2 regions of the Halomonas sp. 3A7M genome follow, and region 1 is predicted to be linked to the other one. Evidence: predicted binding sites of a transcription regulator. Region 1 holds the regulator's gene; the other holds the start of a gene.
The links. Region 1 encodes LexA, which represses DNA repair genes until DNA is damaged. Its sites were predicted from a motif close to TACTGTNTANNTANACAGTA; they were not measured.
Positions count from the first base shown of each region.

Region 2: the regulator LexA is predicted to act here: its motif matches at 7,043-7,062, upstream of recN (DNA repair protein RecN).

Region 1 covers NZ_JABUZD010000113.1:29,147-38,890, reverse strand. Annotated here, with positions in the region: gene INT19_RS09870 (ribonuclease J) at 1-862, opposite strand, end outside; gene purU (formyltetrahydrofolate deformylase) at 1,139-1,993, shown strand; gene INT19_RS09860 (energy-coupling factor ABC transporter permease) at 2,079-2,750, shown strand; gene lexA (transcriptional repressor LexA) at 2,808-3,485, opposite strand; gene INT19_RS09850 (TetR/AcrR family transcriptional regulator) at 3,820-4,497, shown strand; gene INT19_RS09845 (L,D-transpeptidase family protein) at 4,475-4,996, shown strand; gene nagZ (beta-N-acetylhexosaminidase) at 5,078-6,088, shown strand; gene INT19_RS09835 (hypoxanthine-guanine phosphoribosyltransferase) at 6,157-6,735, shown strand; gene ppsR (posphoenolpyruvate synthetase regulatory kinase/phosphorylase PpsR) at 6,745-7,578, opposite strand; gene ppsA (phosphoenolpyruvate synthase) at 8,034-9,744, shown strand, end outside.
Region 2 covers NZ_JABUZD010000114.1:54,457-64,200, forward strand. Annotated here, with positions in the region: gene INT19_RS10185 (ABC transporter substrate-binding protein) at 1-24, shown strand, start outside; gene INT19_RS10190 (FecCD family ABC transporter permease) at 14-1,084, shown strand; gene INT19_RS10195 (ABC transporter ATP-binding protein) at 1,078-1,827, shown strand; gene INT19_RS10200 (DMT family transporter) at 1,805-2,707, opposite strand; gene dnaJ (molecular chaperone DnaJ) at 2,911-4,065, opposite strand; gene dnaK (molecular chaperone DnaK) at 4,176-6,110, opposite strand; gene grpE (nucleotide exchange factor GrpE) at 6,279-6,908, opposite strand; gene recN (DNA repair protein RecN) at 7,110-8,783, shown strand; gene fur (ferric iron uptake transcriptional regulator) at 8,894-9,346, opposite strand; gene INT19_RS10230 (outer membrane protein assembly factor BamE) at 9,419-9,744, shown strand, end outside.

The DNA of each region.
Region 1 (9,744 bases):
GTGCTAAGCGTTGCAGTGCTGCACGTGGTTCACCTTGGCTGCCCGTCGCAATAATCACCACCTCTTCTGGCGGCAGGTAGCCTAAATCATGGGGTGGTACTAGCGGTGGAAAGTCGTCTAGATACCCTAGGCCCTTCGCGACACTCACCATGCGTTCCATTGAACGGCCCATCAAGCTGACGCGTCGGCCGCACTGTTGGGCGGCAATTCCAATCGCTAATACGCGGGCAAGGTTGCTGGCAAAGCAAGATACCACCACGCGTCCTGTGCACTGTTTTAAGGTGTGAGCGAGTGCTTTAGCAACATCTCCTTCACTGCCCGAATGGCCGGGCATCGGGGCGTTAGTGGAGTCGCCTACGACGAGATCGATAGGCGCGAGCGCACGAAATTGAGCAGCGTTAATGGGCGAACCAATTAATGGGGTAGGGTCTAGTTTCCAGTCCCCGGTGTGTAGCACGCGATAGTCGCCTGCCTGCATTAGGATTGAGCAGCTTTCTGGAATCGAATGGGTAACGTGAAGGTAACGCAGCGTGAAGGGGCCGAGCTCCATTGCATCACCTGGTTCCACAACGTTTATAGCGGCGCTACTAAGCTGATGTTCTGCAAACTTATGGCGCAGCAATCCCGCCGCTAACGGCGTTGCAAAAATAGGGCAATTCCACCTGGGCCAGAGCCACGCCACGGCGCCAATATGATCTTCATGGCCATGGGTAATGTAGAGTGCCTTTGGGGTAATGTTGAGTGCTGCTAATGTATCTGTATTGGGCACCTGCAGCGGGGAATTGGGTAGATCTTGGCGAATCATCATGCCGCAGTCGACGGCGATCCACTCATCATCGTATCCATACAACGTAAGGTTCATTCCAATTTCACCACACCCACCTAGCGGCAGTAGGCGCAGGGGAGGGCGACGGCGGGGACGAAGTTGAACGCGTGGTGGGTGCATCAGTAATGAAAAGCCTAAAAAGTAAGACCTTAACTATACGGGAAGGCAGGGGCGGGTAACAATCATCGTGGCATTTGGCTGCGGTGCTTCCTTGATAAGCATAAGGTACACTATTTCGCCTATATACCGCTTCCCTACCGCTGGTAGGTGCTTGTCGAACGTGCCGTTAAAATATGTCAAGAGTGTTTATTTATGTCTCATTATTACCGTTTGGTGGTTTCTTGCCCTGATCAAGTGGGCATTGTGGCGCGTGTCTCAAGCTTTATTGCTCAACAAGGTGGTTCTATCACTGAAGCAAGTCAGCACTCTGATCTTGAGACCGGCCGATTCTTCATGCGATACGAAATTTTGGCAGATTCGTTGGGTATGTCGGCGGAGGCGTTACGTAGTGCGTTTGAGCCGGTGGCTAAAGCCTTCAATATGCAGTGGTCGCTCGTCGATACTCAAAAGCGTAGGCGTGTGGTGTTGATGGTGTCGCGGGAGTCTCACTGCCTGGTTGATCTGCTTTATCGTTGGCAGGCTGGGGAGCTTGATTGCGATATTGTCGGGGTTATTTCAAATCATGAGGATATGCGATCACTCACTGAGTGGTATGGCATTCCTTACCATCATGTGCCCGTAGATCCTGATAACAAGCAGGCTGCTTTCGAGCAGGTGCAAGCGCAGATTGATAGCGCAAGGGCTGACTGCGTTGTGCTGGCACGTTACATGCAAATTTTGCCACCTTCGCTCTGCTCGCGTTACGCGGGACGGGTGATTAACATCCACCACAGTTTCTTACCCTCTTTTGCCGGTGCTAAGCCCTACCATCAAGCTTACCAGCGTGGCGTTAAGCTAATCGGAGCTACCTGTCACTATGTCACTGAAGAACTGGATGCTGGGCCGATTATTGAACAAGATATTCATCGGGTAAGTCATTGCCATACGCCAACGGATCTCGTGCGCTTTGGGCGCGATGTCGAAAAAGCGGTATTGGCGCGTGGTTTACGATGGCATTTAGAAGACCGGGTATTAATCCATGGCAATAAGACCGTGGTGTTCAGCTGATCATGTTGTTTAGATACGCAGCGTTTTTAGTCAATTCGAGTTTACAGCTGGCTTGTCGTTAGCTGACGGGTAGATAGGGGCATCCATGTCTTTCGCGCAAAGTGTTTTAGCTCCCTGGGCATTGTTGCTGACGTGGTTGGTATCGTTGAGCGTACTTGCGTGGATGATATGGCTGCGCCCTTGGCGAGTGCTGATAGGCGATGTGGCTCTTCAGCATCGGTGGTTAGCCGCGACGCTCGCTGTGGTGTTGATGTGGCAACTGCGTGCTCAGGCAGTCGATTGGTTAACCCTGCACTTAGTCTTCACCGTCTTAATGACGTTGGTATTCAAAATGCCTCTCGCATTAATCAGCAATGTGCTGATTAATGTTGCGATGTCAGCCATTGGCCGTAACGAATGGGCGTTACTAGGCGCTAATGTGTTGGTAACCGGCATTGTACCTGCGGTCATTACCGGTCTGGTATGGCGATGGGTAGACCGGCGCCTGCCGGATAACTTGATGATCTTTTTATTCGTATGCGGCTTTTTTGGCGCAGCGCTGGCAACACTGGCAGGAGGGTTGTCGGCGGTCTTGCTAATCATGGTGGCGGGTACCGACTCTGAAGCTGTGTACTTAGCCCAAGAGTATGCGCGCTTCTTACCCCTGTTAATGCCCTCCGAGGCTTTTATCACAGGGATGTTACTCAGTATTTTATTGGTGTATCACCCGAGTTGGGTAGCTACGTTTAATGACCGTCGCTATATAGACTCTCAGTAAGCGTGAAAGCCGGTAAGGCATCTAACGATTGCCTCACCGGTATTCATAGTGGCTCGCTTATCCCAGTGCTTGGCCGTTACCGCCACGTATGACACCAACTCCCACCCCTTCAATATCCAACTGCTGCGTACGTAGGTCAATTTCTATGGGCGCAAAGTCGCTGTTTTCAGCAATCAGTGTCACCGTATGGCCCTGTCGTTTAAAGCGTTTTACAGTGACTTCATCTTCTAGCCTTGCCACCACAATCTGGCCATCACGAACCCGGTCGGTGCGATGCACGGCAAGAAGGTCGCCTTCCAGTATGCCAACATCCTTCATTGACAAGCCTCGCACCCGAAGAAGGTAATCCGCTTTGGGGGTAAAATATTCAGCGGGGAGTGGGCAATAACGATCAATGTGTTCCGCTGCTAGAATCGGGCTTCCTGCGGCCACCTCTCCGATGACTGGTAAGCCATTCGGTAGCGGTTCTACGTTGGCGGCAGGCGCTGTTGCTGATACATCACTGATATCCTGCGGTTCCTGATTAGGCAGTCGAATCCCCCGCGAGGTATTGCGAATGATGCGGATGGCACCTTTACGCTCAAGCGCTCGTAAATGCTCTTCAGCAGCGTTAGGAGAACGAAAGCCTAGCGCTTTGGCAATTTCTGCGCGGGTCGGTGGATAGCCAAATTCAGACATCGTTTTAACAATAAAATCAAAAACATGCTGTTGACGGGCAGTAAGTGGACGCGACATAACAAACTCCAAAAAATTGAACAAGACAGTGGCTACATGTCGGCTTAAACAGTATGTGGTTAAGTATACAGTATGTTGCTCTGTCCAGTACATGCAAGAGCGCTTGCAATGGCAGTCGCTGTGGTAAGTACATCAGAATTAGAGGGAGAGTGATGAATTTGGAAATGCTGCAATCTCAACGGCAAACTCGATAGCGTCATTCGGTAGGTGTTTGAATATGTGTCCAAGGCGCTTTTTTGCGTTGGGCAAAAAGCTAAAGATAAGTGATTGAGCCAAATAGCGTTATGGCATAGTATTTAACGATGTTTTAAACACTCGTTTTCTGGAGGGCGCTATGGCGCAATCTGATACGGTAACACGTATCCTCGATACCGCTGAGGTGCTGTTTGCCGAGCGTGGTTTTGCCGAAACATCGCTACGCAATATCACCAGTAAAGCGCGGGTTAATTTGGCGGCTGTCAATTACCACTTTGGTTCTAAAAAGGCGCTTATCCAAGCGGTGTTTGCGCGCTATTTAGACCCCTTCTCGCAACGTTTTCATACGGCGCTTGATGAGCTGGAAGCGCAGTACAACGGTGATGTGATTCCGCTTGAAGTGCTGTTGGAAACAATGGCAAGCACGGTGTTGGCAGTGCCAGCTGAGCGCAATAGCCTGAAGGTGTTTATGCGTCTGCTAGGGTTGGCGTATAGTCAGGCACAAGGGCATTTACGCCGTTATATCCAACAGCAGTACGGAGACGTGTTTACCCGCTTTACTGAGCTGGTGCGCCAGGCAACGCCAGATTTACCTGATGCTGAGCGTTTTTGGCGACTGCATTTCATGCTGGGCACCGTGATTTTTACGCTGTCGGGTTTAGATGCGCTGCGTGACATTGCCGCGAAAGACTATAATGAGCAAGTAACCGTCAGGGATTTGGTAAGACGTTTACGCCCTGTCGTGGTTGCTGCCATGAATGCTCCGCTACCGCCTGCTGCTGATGAAGGACATTATGCGAACGCCCACGCTAGCTGAACTACCCCCGCAGAATGGTGGTTGGATAGAAATCAATATCAAACACCAGCAGCTATGCTGGTGGCAAGGGCTTACGCTGCAGTACACGTGCGCTGTGTCCACCGGTGAGAAAGGCGTAGGGCAGCAGGAAGGCAGTGGTCAAACCCCTCTGGGATGGCATTATATCCGCGCATCGATAGGTGGCGGTTTAGCTGATAATGCTGTTTTTCGGGGGCGACGGTGGACTGGGGAGGTGTTTACGTCGGCGCTTGCGGCGGAATTCCCTCATCGTGATTGGATATTAACGCGCATTTTGTGGCTCTGTGGTTTAGAGAGAGGAGTGAATCGCGGCGGGGATGTCGACACTCAGCGTCGCTTTATCTACCTTCATGGCACGCCACCTGATCAACCGATGGGTGTGGCTGCTTCACATGGGTGTATTCGGTTGCGCAATGACGATCTGCTTTATCTTTTTGAGCATGCGCCGCCGGGCACACCTGTTTGGCTTCATAATGGCTAAGCGTAGGCAGCTTATTATTGATTTTTTGACACGAGAGATTGATCAACTAAAATTGACGGCCCTTTTGTTGGATCCATCACAATGACTCAATCTTTAGGCCCGGTCATGCTTGACCTTGAAGGGCCGCGATTAACCAAAGCTGAAAAACATCTTTTGATGGACCCTGCTGTGGGCGGTGTCATTTTATTCGCTAGAAATGTCGAGAATGCTTACCAGGTTAGAAAGCTTTGCAGTGATATTCGTCGGGTTCGCGGCGAGCTGTTACTTGGTATTGATCAAGAAGGCGGTCGCGTTCAGCGAATTAAAGAAGGCGTTACTCGCATGCCAGCCATGGCACGCATTGGTGATCAATTCGCTGAGGATTCGGCATCCGGTCTTGCACTAGCAAAAGATGCGGGTTGGTTGCTGGGGATGGAAATGGCTGCTTGCGGTCTGGATATCAGCTTTGCGCCTGTTTTAGATGTCGAAAGTGGTATCTCTAGCGTTATCGGTGATCGTAGCTTCAGCACCGACCCTGCACACGTCGCTGCGCTGGGTCAGTGTTTTATCAACGGTTTGCATGAAGCGGGTATGGCGGCGGTAGGTAAGCATTTTCCTGGCCATGGTGGCGTTGCCGCTGACTCCCATGTGGCGTTACCTGTGGATGACCGTCCGCTGGCGCTTATTAAACAGCGCGATCTTGTTCCGTTTAGCCAGCTTGCTACTCAGCTTGATGGTGTTATGCCTGCCCATGTTATTTATAGTGCGTTTGACTCACGTCCTGCTGGCTTCTCTCCTAGTTGGTTGGGAATGTTAAGAGAGTCCCTGGGGTTTAAAGGCTGTATCTTTTCAGATGATTTAAGCATGGCGGGTGCTCATGAAGCGGGTGACCCGAAGGAGCGCGCCAGGGCTGCCCTTGCCGCAGGATGCGATATGCTATTGGTCTGTAATGACCGCTCAGCAGCGTTAGACGTTGTTGAAGCATGCCAAGGATTACACAGTAAACGACCAATCAAGCTACGCTATGGGCGAGCCCGTCCAGATGTGGATGCGCTAACGGCGCTTGGCCGCTGGCGTCGTACCCATGCCAAATTAGAAGCGTTGGCGAACTAACCCCATCTTTTCTTAAATTATTTCGTTTTTAAGTCACTGACTAGTTAACCCCTTCTTGGAGTAACCCGATGTCCAAACTGGATAAAGAGGCGCTTGAGTCGCTTGACTCAATGCGTGAGCTGATGGATAACGCTGACTGCTTGATTTCTCAACAACAAGTTGAGCGTGCACTGGATCGAATGGCTGAGGAAATTAGTAAAGATCTAGGGGATAAGTTACCGGTTTTTTACTGCGTTATGAATGGCGGCTTGATCACAACAGGGCACCTGCTAACCCGATTAGGTTTCCCTCTTGAGGTTGATTATTTGCACGCCACCCGCTATCGCAATGAGTTGCGTGGTGGCGAACTTTTTTGGCGCGTTTCTCCAGAAATTCCCATGGCAGGGCGCCACGTCGTCATCGTCGATGACATTCTTGATGAAGGCTCTACGTTAGCCGCTATTCTTGCCTACTGCGAGGAAGCCCAAGCGGCGAGCGTTACAACGGCCGTGCTGGTGGATAAGCAGCATGACCGTAAAGCGGTACCTGGCTTAAAAGCCGATTACTGTAGCCTAGAGGTTGCAGATCGTTACGTGTTCGGTTTTGGCATGGATTACAAAGGCTACTGGCGTAATGCCCCTGGAATATTTGCTCCCAAGGGCATGTAATGCTCTGGCCTAGCGGGGCGAGAAGCGCCTAGCTAGGCCTGTCTCTGCAATCATTCGGGTTGATATCTCTTCTACTGAAAAGCGTGTCGTATCGATAAACGGGATGTGCATCGAGCGATATAACGACTCAGCCTGTTCAACTTCTTGCAAGCACTGATCCATTGAACTGTAGCGACTGTTGGGACGGCGCTCGTTGCGTATTGCTGCTAGCCTGCGAGCATCAATTGTCAGACCAAACAGCTTGTGTCTATGGGGGGCGAGTGCCTTGGGTAGTTTTAAACTGCCATCTTCATCCAAGTCATCTTCGGTTAATGGGTAGTTAGCTGCTCGAATACCAAATTGAAGCGCTAGATAAAGTGAGGTGGGTGTTTTGCCGCAACGTGAAACGCCAACCAGAATAATGTCGGCTTTATCGTATTGGTGCGTTCGTGCGCCATCATCATTATCTAGCGCAAAATGGACGGAATGGATGCGATCCATGTAGACATCATCGCTACCAATCGAGTGCGTTCTGCCGACGCTGTAAGAGGAGTGCGTTTCTAACTCTTGCTCTAGGGGTTCTAAAAAGGTAGAGAAGATATCCACCTTGAAGCCTGAGGCCTGTCGAATGACGTTACGGATATCCTGATCCACAATGGTATCAATGATAATCGGCCGATGGCCGTCACGGACGGCGGTAGAGTCGATTATCTCCGCTAAAGCTCGAGCCTTTTCCAGCGTATCAATGTAGGGCTTTGTCAGCATGTTAATTTCAACATCACTAAATTGAGCTAACAGGCTACGCCCAAGGCTTTCTGCCGTAATGCCAGTACCATCAGAAATAAAAAAGGCTGTTCGCTTCATCACTAAATCCGTCAATAAATAAAGTTGTATTGTGGGGTGGGGCGTGGGTTAGCACAATCGTTGCCAAGCCATTCATTTTGCAGTTCGTTTTAACGCTTATTTAAGAAACCTCTGATTAACTATTGCGCTTGTCCATACTGCGTTAAAAATCGCCTCGTGCGCGAGTCCGATCAAAATGCTCATTTACAACCCGTAAACTCGAACGCGAGCCCGGTCCTTTTTTCGTTGATTTTTTCCTTGTCTGGCCTGCGCTCATAACGTTAATCAGAGGCTCCTTAATAAAAATTACCTCATTAAGACTACATAAAAAGCCCTTTATTGCACTTTGTTGTAAAAATCCTCCACTCCGTTCGCTATTAGACCAATGGCGAATGCGGCGGGGCGATGCTAGTGTGACATGGTCAATTAGAGTCGGCCTGTCAGGTCGCAAAGCAGTCTAAAAGCGAGGGGGTTGCGTGGAAGAGTACATTCTATGGTTTGATCAGCTAGGTATGGCAGACGTCGAACGTGTGGGTGGTAAAAACGCTTCGCTTGGCGAAATGATCTCGAACTTATCAGGTGTGGGCGTGACAGTGCCGGGTGGATTTGCCACGACGGCCCATGCCTATCGTGAGTTTCTCTCTCACGAAGGACTAAATGACCGCATCAACGCCACCCTTGCTCGCCTGGATGTCGATGACGTTAAGGCATTGGCAGAGGCTGGCAAGACTATCCGCCAGTGGATTATTGATACGCCACTTCCCCCTGCATTTGAACATGCTTTACGCGGTGCCTATGAGCAGCTTCAGGCTAAGCATCCCAGCTTAAAAGTTGCCGTTCGCAGCTCAGCAACAGCAGAAGATCTGCCTGATGCGTCTTTTGCTGGTCAGCAGGAAACGTTCCTTAATATTGAAGGTTTTGACAATATTAAACAGGCGGTGCACGAAGTGTTTGCATCGCTATTTAATGACCGCGCGATCTCTTACCGCGTACACCGCGGCTACGCCCATGAGAATGTTGCGCTGTCTGCGGGTGTGCAGAAGATGGTGCGTTCTGAGACAGGTGCTTCCGGGGTTATGTTTACGCTGGATACCGAGTCTGGTTACCGCGACGCAGTGTTTGTCACTGCTTCCTGGGGGCTTGGTGAAACCGTCGTCCAGGGGGCTGTCAATCCTGATGAATTTTATGTGCACAAGCCCACGCTTGAGGCTGGCCGTCCCGCAGTGCTACGCCGGACGCTAGGCTCTAAACTGATCAAAATGATCTATGGGCAAGATGCCAGTGCTGGTAAATCGGTTGAAACTGTTGATGTGCCTCTGAACGATCGTGGTCGGTTCTGTATTAACGATGAACAGATCATGGATCTTGCACGGCAAGCCATGACCATTGAAAAACATTACCAGCGTCCGATGGATATCGAGTGGGCACTGGATGGTGATGATGGTCAGCTTTACATCGTTCAAGCGCGTCCTGAAACTGTTGTTTCACAACAGGAAGGAGGAAAGTTAGAACGCTTCCACCTGCGTGAAAAAGGACGCACGCTGATTACCGGGCGGGCGATTGGTCAGCGGATTGGGCGTGGCACGGTAAAAACAGTGCTTAGCCCAGAAGAAATGGACAAGGTCCAAGAGGGTGATATCCTGGTGACAGACATGACCGACCCGGATTGGGAGCCGATCATGAAGCGTGCATCAGCGATTGTTACTAATCGCGGTGGACGAACCTGTCACGCGGCCATCATTGCCCGGGAACTGGGTATACCAGCGGTGGTCGGTTGCGGAGATGCAACCACTCAGCTTAAAGAGGGCATTGATGTCACGGTGTCCTGTGCCGAAGGTGACACGGGCCACGTATATGAAGGGCTTCTGGCATTTGACTGTAAGGTTTCAAGTGTCGATGCGATGCCTGAGATTCCCTTCAAGATTATGATGAATGTGGGTAACCCGGACCGTGCATTTGGCTTTGCTGGCTTACCCCACGCTGGGGTTGGTCTTGCTAGGCTGGAATTCATCATTAACCGTATGATCGGTGTTCACCCCAAAGCGCTGTTGGATTACGACACGCTGCCTGCTGATCTTCAGCAGGTCATCGATTTGCGTACTGCCGGTTACGATGATCCTGTTAGTTTCTATGTTGATAAGCTGGTCGAAGGCATCTCAACCCTGGCCGCTGCTTTCCATCCTCAGC
Region 2 (9,744 bases), on a different contig from region 1:
TGGATATCTTTAAATGGCGACTGACAGCACTGCTATGAATAGCGTGTCCCACGGGCGCGCCTTCTATCGCACCCAGGTATTTCGTCGCCAAATGATCTTGGCGGCGCTGGTCATAGCACTGTTCTTAAGCCTGTGTATTGACCTTGCACTCGGCCCTGCACGCTACAGTCTTGGCGAAGTCGTTGCTGCTTTGTTTACCCCGGAGTCTGTTAGCCAGCAGGCACGTGTCATTTTGTGGGAAATTCGCATGCCCGTGGCGCTGATGGCGTTAGTGGTCGGTGCCAGCCTCTCGGTGGCCGGGGCTCAGATGCAAACGATCCTAAGCAACCCGCTAGCCAGCCCGTTTACGTTAGGCATTTCGGCCGGCGCTAGCTTTGGCGCTGCCCTGGGCTTGGCTTTTGGCGTTGCGATCATTCCTGCGGCCATTGAGTATGTTGTCCCCATCAATGCGTTCCTGATGGCAATGGTGACCGCTTTTTTAATTCACGCACTCAGCCTTAAGCGCGGCGTCACCGTGGAAACGATCGTACTGCTAGGCATTGCGATGGTGTTTATTTTTAACTCATTAATGGCATTGATTCAGTTTTTTGCCAGCCAACAGGCTGTCGCCGCTGTTGTCTTCTGGACCATGGGCAGTCTCACCAAGGCAACCTGGCCAAAGTTTTGGATTGCACTCGGTGTACTGGCAGCCGTTATGCCGTTACTGGCGCGCCACGGCTGGGCACTAACCGCTATGCGCCTAGGGGATACCAAGGCCGAAAGCATGGGTGTCAACCCACGCACACTACGCTTAGAAGTTTTAGTGCTGGTGTCGCTGCTTGCAGCGATTGCCGTCGCTTTTGTCGGCACTATTGGTTTTATCGGCCTAGTAGGGCCACATATTGCGCGCATTCTGCTGGGTGAGGATCAGCGCTTCTTCCTGCCCGGCTCTGCTTTATGCGGCGCGCTTATTCTTTCGGTTGGCTCAGTGATTTCCAAAATCATTATCCCAGGCACCATTATTCCCATTGGCATTATCACATCACTCGTGGGCATTCCCTTCTTCCTATTTTTGGTACTCAACCATAAGAAGGCATCATGGTAACCCTACAACTTAACCACGTTTCTGCTCGCTACGGGCGCCGTCCTATTATTCAGGACATTACAACGCCGCGCTTTCAGGGCGGCCAGGTTGTCGCCCTGCTTGGCCCTAACGCAGCAGGTAAATCAACCCTGTTTCGCCGTATTTTAGGCCTGCTAAAAGGGGACGGTGAGGTGATTGTCAGTGGCACCAGTGCCGAACGCCCAGTGGCGTATATGCCTCAAGATACGGGGGCAAAAGCAGTGCTAACGGTGTACGAATCAGTGCTACTGGCACGTATGCAAGGGCGCAGCCTAAAAGTGCAGCCTGAAGACCTTACCCAGGTCGACCGAGCGCTTGAAGAGCTCAATATCAGCGCACTTGGCGAACGCGATATCGGTGATCTGAGCGGCGGACAGCGCCAATTGGTGAGTGCCGCCCAGGCGCTGGTTCAAGAGCCTGAAATTTTAATGCTGGATGAGCCTACCTCAGCGCTTGACCTTAACCGCCAAATCAACCTGCTAAGCGTACTGCGGCGCCTTGCCGATGAGCGCAACATGCTTATTCTGGTTGCCCTTCACGACCTCGGGCATGCGTTGCGCTTCACTGATGCAGCCATGGTGTTAGAGAACGGCCGTTTAATCGCCTGCGGTTCAACCGAGGAGGTAATCTCACCTGAGTTACTGCGCCAAGTTTACAAAGTGACGGCGCGTATTGAGCCATGCTCAAAGGGCCGCCCTCAGCTTATTGTCGAAGAAGCCGTTTAATCCGGCGGCCTTCTAGTGTGGCCAGCCCGACCCCGCTAAGTAGCAACGGCAATGCCAGCAAAAAGCCGCTAGAAACCGGCAGGCCAAACAGCATCCAATCTGCTAACACAGGCCACACCAACGCAATATATTCAAAAGGCGCTAGGCGTGACGCTTCGGCGTAACGTAGCGCCAGCGTCATCGCAATATGAGCCGAACCGCCAAACAAGCCAGACAGCACTAACAACCACACCACGTCACCCTTAAGCGGTGCCCAGCCCAAGGGCAGTGTTGCCAACCCCGCTAGCGCAGAGACCAGAATAAAGTAGAAGGCAATGGAACCGGCTGTTTCGGTACGTGAAATGCGCCGTACGGTTAGCAGCGCTCCAGCGGTTAACAGCGCGCTCAGCGCGCCTAGTGCATAGCCAGCCAGCTGCCCTTGCTCGCGACTGGCCTCAAGCCCTGGCAGTACCAGCACCGCCACCCCAGCTAACGCCAACGCAATAGCGCCCGCCCGATAAAGCGAGAAGCGCTCCCCCAGCAGCAAGACACCACCCAATGCCATAAACACGGGCGTCAGCTGGGCTAACAACGTAGTTTCCGCGACAGGTAACAAGGCCACCGCCGCGAACGATGCGAACATTGCCGCTGCCCCAAGGCCCGAGCGCAACGCGTGCCCCAGTGGACGGCGCGTCGCCAATCCCTGCGGAAACTCGCGACGTAGCATCAAAAACACAACAATCGGCAACAGCGCAAATAGCGAGCGGAAAAAAACCGACTGCCCTACCGGAACCTCGTCACTCACCGCTTTAATACACACCAACATGCCGGTGAACAGCACGCCAGAAAGCACTCGCAGCCCAATGCCCAACCCAGGGCGAGACTCTTCATCCGCTAGCATTTGCCCTCGTCCTTATGTGCTAATAAGTTATGTGCAAATAATCCACGCTTTAAAAGGGTATCGGTTAGCGATTAAGCGATAAGCCCATCAGACCCACTATTTTACACTATGCAACACAATGAATTAGCAATAACTAGTTAACAAAAAAACGCCCCAACACTTGAAAGTGCCGGGGCGCTGATGTGCTGTGAAGTGAATCGCCGTTACGGCTTCATCTCTTCAAAAAACTTCTTCACACTGTCGAAGAAACCAGTTTTCTTCGGCGAATGGCTGTGGCTATTGCTGCCGTCAAAGCTCTCTTGCAACTGACGAAGCAGGTCTTTCTGCTCGTCATTGAGATTGACCGGCGTCTCCAGCACCACTTTGCAAAGCAGGTCGCCAGGTGCGCCGCCGCGTACCGGCTTCACGCCTTTACCGCGCAGTCTGAAGAGCTTACCGGTTTGAGTTTCCGGTGGAATCTTCAGCTTCACACGGCCATCTAGCGTGGGCACTTCCAGCTCCCCACCCAATGCAGCGTCAACAAAGTTAATTGGCACGTCACACTGCAGGTGTTTGCCATCGCGCTGGAAGATGTGGTGTGGCTTGATCGATACCTGAACATACAGGTCACCGGGCGGGCCACCGTTAACACCACTTTCACCCTCACCATTCAGGCGAATGCGATCACCTGTATCCACTCCCGGCGGAATCTTCACCGACAGTGTGCGCGTTTCCCGTACGCGGCCTTCACCGTTACATTTGTGGCACGGCACTTTAATGTGCTGGCCACTACCGTGACAGGTCGGGCAGGTTTGCTGAACCGCGAAGAAGCCTTGCTGCATACGCACTTGGCCGTGGCCGTGGCACGTGGGACAGGTTTCTTTGCTAGAGCCAGGCTCAGCACCTTCACCATCGCAGCGGTCACATTCGATATGGCGTGGCACGCGGATATCAACGGTTGTGCCGGAAACGGCGTTTTCCAGATCCAGCTCTAAGTTGTAGCGCAGATCACTGCCACGCGCGGGGGCATTAGGTCCACGACGACGGCCACCACCGCCACCAAAGATATCGCCAAACACATCACCGAAGATGTCGCTGAAGTCGCCAGCGCCACCACCACCGAACCCACCACCGCCAAAGCCGCCGCCCTGGCCGTCAACACCGGCGTGACCAAACTGGTCATACGCCGCGCGCTTTTCGCCATCGCTTAAGACTTCGTACGCTTCTGACACCTCACGGAATTTTTCCGCTGCAGTGTTATCGTCCGGGTTTCGATCAGGGTGGAATTTTTGCGCCAAGCGGCGGTAGGCCTTTTTGATCTCTTTCTGATCAGCCCCTTTTTCGACACCCAGGACTTCGTAATAATCGCGTTTGGACATGGGTCCTACGCCTCCTGGTTAGCTACGCACTTAATTAGGCGTCTGCTTCGGAAACAGCAACGCGGGAGTTGTCTCCCGCGCTACCGCATTCCTTAGCAGATAGAGGTGATTTACTGTTTCTTTTTGTCGTCATTGACTTCTTCGTACTCAGCGTCAACCACGTCATCCTCTGGCTTGGTGCTGGCATTTTCAGCACTTTCGCCGTCCGCCTGCTGAGCAGCTTCCGCCTGCTCGGCGTACATTTTCTGCGCCAATTGACCAGACACTTCGGCCAGCGCGTCCAGCTTCTGCTGGATGTTGTCCTGATCGTCAGTCTTCACTGCTTCTTCCAGCTCGCTGATCGCGGTCTCGATGGCTTGTTTCTCGTCATCGGTCGCTTTATCGCCGGCTTCCTGCACGGTTTTGCGAGTGGCGTGAATCATGCCATCTGCTTGGTTACGCAGCTGCACCAGCGCTTCGAACTTTTTGTCTTCGTCCGCGTGAGCTTCCGCATCGCGTACCATTTGCTCGATCTCTTCATCCGTGAGACCGCTGGACGCTTTAATGACGATAGACTGCTCTTTATTGGTCGCCTTATCTTTGGCCGATACGTTTAGAATGCCGTTGGCATCCAGGTCGAAGGCCACTTCAATCTGCGGCACACCACGCGGTGCTGGCGGAATGTCGGCAAGATCAAAACGACCCAGCGACTTATTCTGCGAGACCTGCTTACGCTCACCCTGAACGACGTGAATCGTCACTGCCGTTTGGTTGTCATCCGCCGTGGAGAAGGTTTGCGTCTTCTTCGTGGGGATGGTGGTGTTTTTGTCGATCAGCGGCGTCATTACGCCACCCAGGGTTTCAATACCCAGGGTCAGCGGGGTAACGTCGAGCAGCAGTACGTCTTTTACGTCGCCGCCAAGAACACCGCCCTGAATCGCCGCACCAACAGCAACCGCTTCATCTGGGTTGACGTCTTTACGCGCTTCTTTACCGAAGAAATCAGCGGCTTTCTTCTGCACCATCGGCATACGCGTCTGGCCACCGACCAGAATCACTTCGTCGATTTCAGATGCAGACAAACCAGCATCTTTCAGCGCCATTTTGCACGGGTCGAGCGAACGCTGTACCAGATCTTCAACCAACGACTCCAGCTTGGCACGCGTCACCTTCACGTTAAGGTGTTTCGGGCCAGTGTTGTCAGCGGTGATGTACGGCAAGTTAACGTCTGTCTGCTGGGCACTGGAAAGCTCAATTTTAGCCTTCTCAGCCGCTTCTTTCAGGCGCTGCATCGCGAGGTTGTCGCCAGACAGATCCATACCGCTGTCCGCTTTGAACTGGTCAACTAAGTAGTTGATCAGCGCCAAGTCGAAGTCTTCGCCGCCCAGGAAGGTGTCGCCGTTGGTGGCTAACACTTCAAACTGAGTTTCGCCGTCAACGTCGGCCACTTCGATAATAGAGATATCGAAAGTACCGCCACCCAGGTCATATACCGCGATGGTTTTATCACCACGGGATTTGTCCATCCCGTAGGCCAATGCAGCAGCGGTCGGCTCGTTAATGATGCGTTTAACATCAAGACCGGCGATGCGGCCCGCATCTTTCGTGGCCTGGCGCTGGCTGTCGTTAAAGTACGCCGGTACGGTGATGACCGCTTCAGTTACCGCTTCGCCGAGGTAGTCTTCGGCGGTTTTCTTCATTTTCTTCAGCACTTCCGCACTTACCTGCGGCGGCGCCATTTTTTTGCCTTTTACTTCAACCCAGGCATCACCGTTGTCGGCTTCGGCGATTTTGTAAGGCACCATTTTGATGTCTTTTTGTACGACATCATCTTTGAAGCGACGGCCAATCAGGCGCTTGATCGCGTAAAGGGTGTTCTCAGGGTTGGTGACGGCCTGACGTTTTGCCGCCTGGCCTACCAGCGTCTCACCATCGTCGGTGTAAGCAATAATGGAAGGCGTAGTGCGGCCGCCTTCGGCATTTTCAATGACTTTAGCGCTGTCACCATCGAGCACTGCCACACAAGAGTTGGTGGTGCCCAGGTCGATACCAATAATGCGTCCCATAGCAAAAACCTCGAATTCGGTTGTTACAAAACTGATGTTTGAAAGCTGATGTCAAAAATCTGCTTTTTGAAATTTAAAGCGTTTGCGGGTTTTCCCGCGGGTTGCCCTTTATTTGGGGGCCGCTTGCAGCATTTCAAGGGGCTTTTTTTGCTTTGCGTCAGCCAATGCTTAATTGGCTTTTTGGCTAACCACCACCATCGCGGGGCGAACTAGGCGGCCGTTAAGCAAATAACCCTTCTGCATCACATCCATGACGGTATTGGGTTCAAGCTCGGGATTCGGCACCATCGCCATCGCTTCGTGAACTTGGGGGTCGAAGGGTTCACCCTGGGGTTCAACGCTTTCCACGCCAAATTTATTCAATACGCCTAACTGCATTTTGAGGGTCATGGAAACGCCCTCACGATGTACGTCAGAGGCTCCGTCTTCCATGCTCTCTAGGGCTTTTTCCAGGCTATCAACAACGGGCAACAGCTCTTTAACAAATTTTTCTAAAGCAAACTTGCGTGCTTTTTCAGCCTCTTGCTCAGCTCGGCGACGCACGTTTTGAGCTTCAGCAGCGGCACGTAGCGCTTGGTCTTTAGCTTCCGCCAAGCTCTGCTCAAGCTCTTCCACCTGAGCGGCTAGCATATCGGCTTCCGGGTTTCCCACGCCGTCCTCTAACGCAGCGTCGTCCTCGATTAACCCTTCCAGCTCACCCTCGACCAGGCGCTCTTCAGCCGCTTGCTCGGTGACTTCCGCCTCTTGCTCTTGGCGGGCCAGCTCATCATCTAATGGGGTTTGCGGTTCTTTTGCCATGCCTAGCTCCTGAAAAGTATGCAGCGGTGGCATTAACGGCCACCTCGGTTAAGTAACGAGTATTAACCACGTATGGACGCTATATGGGGGCCATAAAAGCCATCTCAAGAGGGGCATTGAAGTGAGTTATAGACTACTGTATAAAACAACAATTATTGGATAAGTATCCAGCTTCTGTGCCGCACCGCCTCAGGAGGCCTTATGCTCACGCAGCTAGCAATCCAAGATTACGCTATTGTTGACCGCCTTGAACTCGACCTAACCCGTGGTATGACGGCGATTACCGGGGAAACTGGGGCAGGCAAATCGATTTTACTCGGCGCCCTTGGCCTATGTTTGGGCGAGCGTGCCGACGCTGGCAGCGTGCGCCATGGACGTGAGCGCACCGACCTTTCCGCGCGTTTTGATATTCAACACCTACCCGCTGCCACAGAGTGGTTGACTGCTCGCGAGCTGCCTGCTGAAGAGTGCTTGCTGCGCCGTGTGGTTACCGCCAGCGGTCGCTCCAAAGCGTGGATCAATGGCCACCCCGCCACCATCGCCGACCTAAAATCGCTGGGCGAGCAGCTGATTCAAATCCATGGACAGCATGCTCATCAGGCGCTTATGCGTGAAGAAACCCACCTCGCCCTGCTAGATGATTATGCCGGGCTACGTGAGCGTAGCCAGCAACTAGCTGAAACCTTCCGCGAGTGGCGCAGCGCCCGGCGGCGATTAAAAAAACTCAGCGAAGAAGGCAGTGAAGTTGAGGCAAAGCGGCAGCTGTTGCGCTACCAAGTAGAAGAATTAGATCAACTGGGACTGGCAGAGGGTGAGCTGCAAACGCTAGAAGAGGAGCAGCATACCCTCGCCCATGCGGAAGAGACGCTGCGTGAAACCCAGTTTGCCGCCGACTGCTGCGCGAGCGATGAAGGTGGCGCTCTGTCGCTGTTAAATCAAGCCTATGCCCATTTAAGCGCGTTACCCGGCAGTGACAAAGGCACACTGGCCAATACCTTGGCTATGCTTAGCGATGCGCGCATTCAAGTAGAGGAAGCTTCCAGCGAGCTAAATCGTCTTGCCAGTACAACTGAACTAGACCCAGAGCGCCTAGCCTGGGTAGAAGAACGGCTTGGCGATGTCCACCGTATTGCCCGTAAACACCACGTTGCCCCGGAAGAGATTTGCGCACTGCATGCCCGACTCAGCCAGGAAGTCGAACTGCTAGAAGCCAGCGACGACGACCTGGAGTCGTTAAGCAACCAAGTGTCTGAATACCGCGAGCGCTATCGCAGCGATGCCAAACAACTAAGCGAGGCGCGACAAAAAACCGCCGTTCACTTGGGCAAAGAAGTGCAACAACAACTAGGGTTCTTGGCGATGGGTAAAGCACGCTTTGACGTGGACGTTACCCCGCGTGAAACGCCTACGCCGGAAGGCCTGGACCACGTCCAATTCCTGATTAGCGCGAACCCAGGCCAGCCCGCTAGGCCGCTAACCAAAGTGGCTTCGGGCGGTGAATTATCGCGCATCAGCCTTGCCATTCAAGTGGTGGCCGCTTCCCACTCCACCATTCCCAGCTTGGTCTTCGATGAAGTGGACGTGGGTATCTCGGGAGCGACGGCCGAAATTGTCGGTCAACTGCTGCGCAAGCTCGGCGAAAACGGTCAAGTAATGACTGTCACCCACCTGCCTCAGGTCGCCGCTCAGGCGCATCAGCACCTGCATATTGAAAAACGCGCCAAACGAGATAGCACGCTGACCCATATGGCCCTGCTGGACGAACAGGGGCGTATCAGCGAACTCGCCCGCATGTTGGGCGGTGTAACGCTATCTGACCAAACACTCGCCCACGCCCGCGAAATGCTGCACGCGAGCCAACGGCCACCGCACTAAGCGCTTTTTTCAATCGACAACGCGCTAGCAAACGCCACACACTATAAAAAACGCCCCTAGGGCGCGAATGAGTCATCACTCGCACCCTAGGGGCGTTTTATTTAGCGCGACTATTTTTTATTTGTGGGGCCGCTGTCCTGTCGGGTTACGTCCGACCCACGGGGGCGTACGTAAAGCACCAGGGCATGGTCCACAAGTTCATAGCCGTGCTCTTCGGCGATCTCTTGCTGACGTCGCTCGATGATTTCATCGACAAACTCAATGATTTCACCACTTTCTAAACACACCATATGGTCGTGGTGGTCTTCTTGAGTCATCTCGAACACCGCGTGGCCACCATCAAAATTATGACGGATCACCAAGCCTGCTGATTCAAACTGAGTCAGCACGCGGTACACGGTAGCCAAGCCAACATCCTCGCCCGCATCAATCAGTGTTTTGTACACTTCTTCTGCGCTAAGGTGGTGTTGACCCGAAGCATTTTCGAGAATCTGCAGGATCTTGACGCGCGGCAGGGTTACTTTCAGCCCGGCTTTGCGCAGTTCATGGTTCTGATCGGCCATGGTTGCTCTTCGCAGTAACAGGTTAGGTCGGGTATGATCGACCGAAACCACGATAGTGAAGAATAGGCTCAAATGCAAAAATTGACTCGCATCATTACTCTTTCCGTTGCCCTAACCGTTGTTAGCGGCTGCAGCTACGTTGGCGTTTACAAGCGCGACATCCCTCAGGGCAACTTGGTGACCGAAGAAATGGTCAGCCAATTACAGCCAGGAATGACCCGAGAACAAGTCACTTATGTGATGGGTCGCCCGTTGCTGGAAGCCCCGTTTGACACGCGAGAATGGGATTACGTTTATCGTATTGATAAAGCGTACGCGGATGTTGAGCAGCGGCGTGTAACCCTCACGTTCGATAACATGGGACGTTTGGTGAACGTTGAACAGCAAGGTGATTTCTC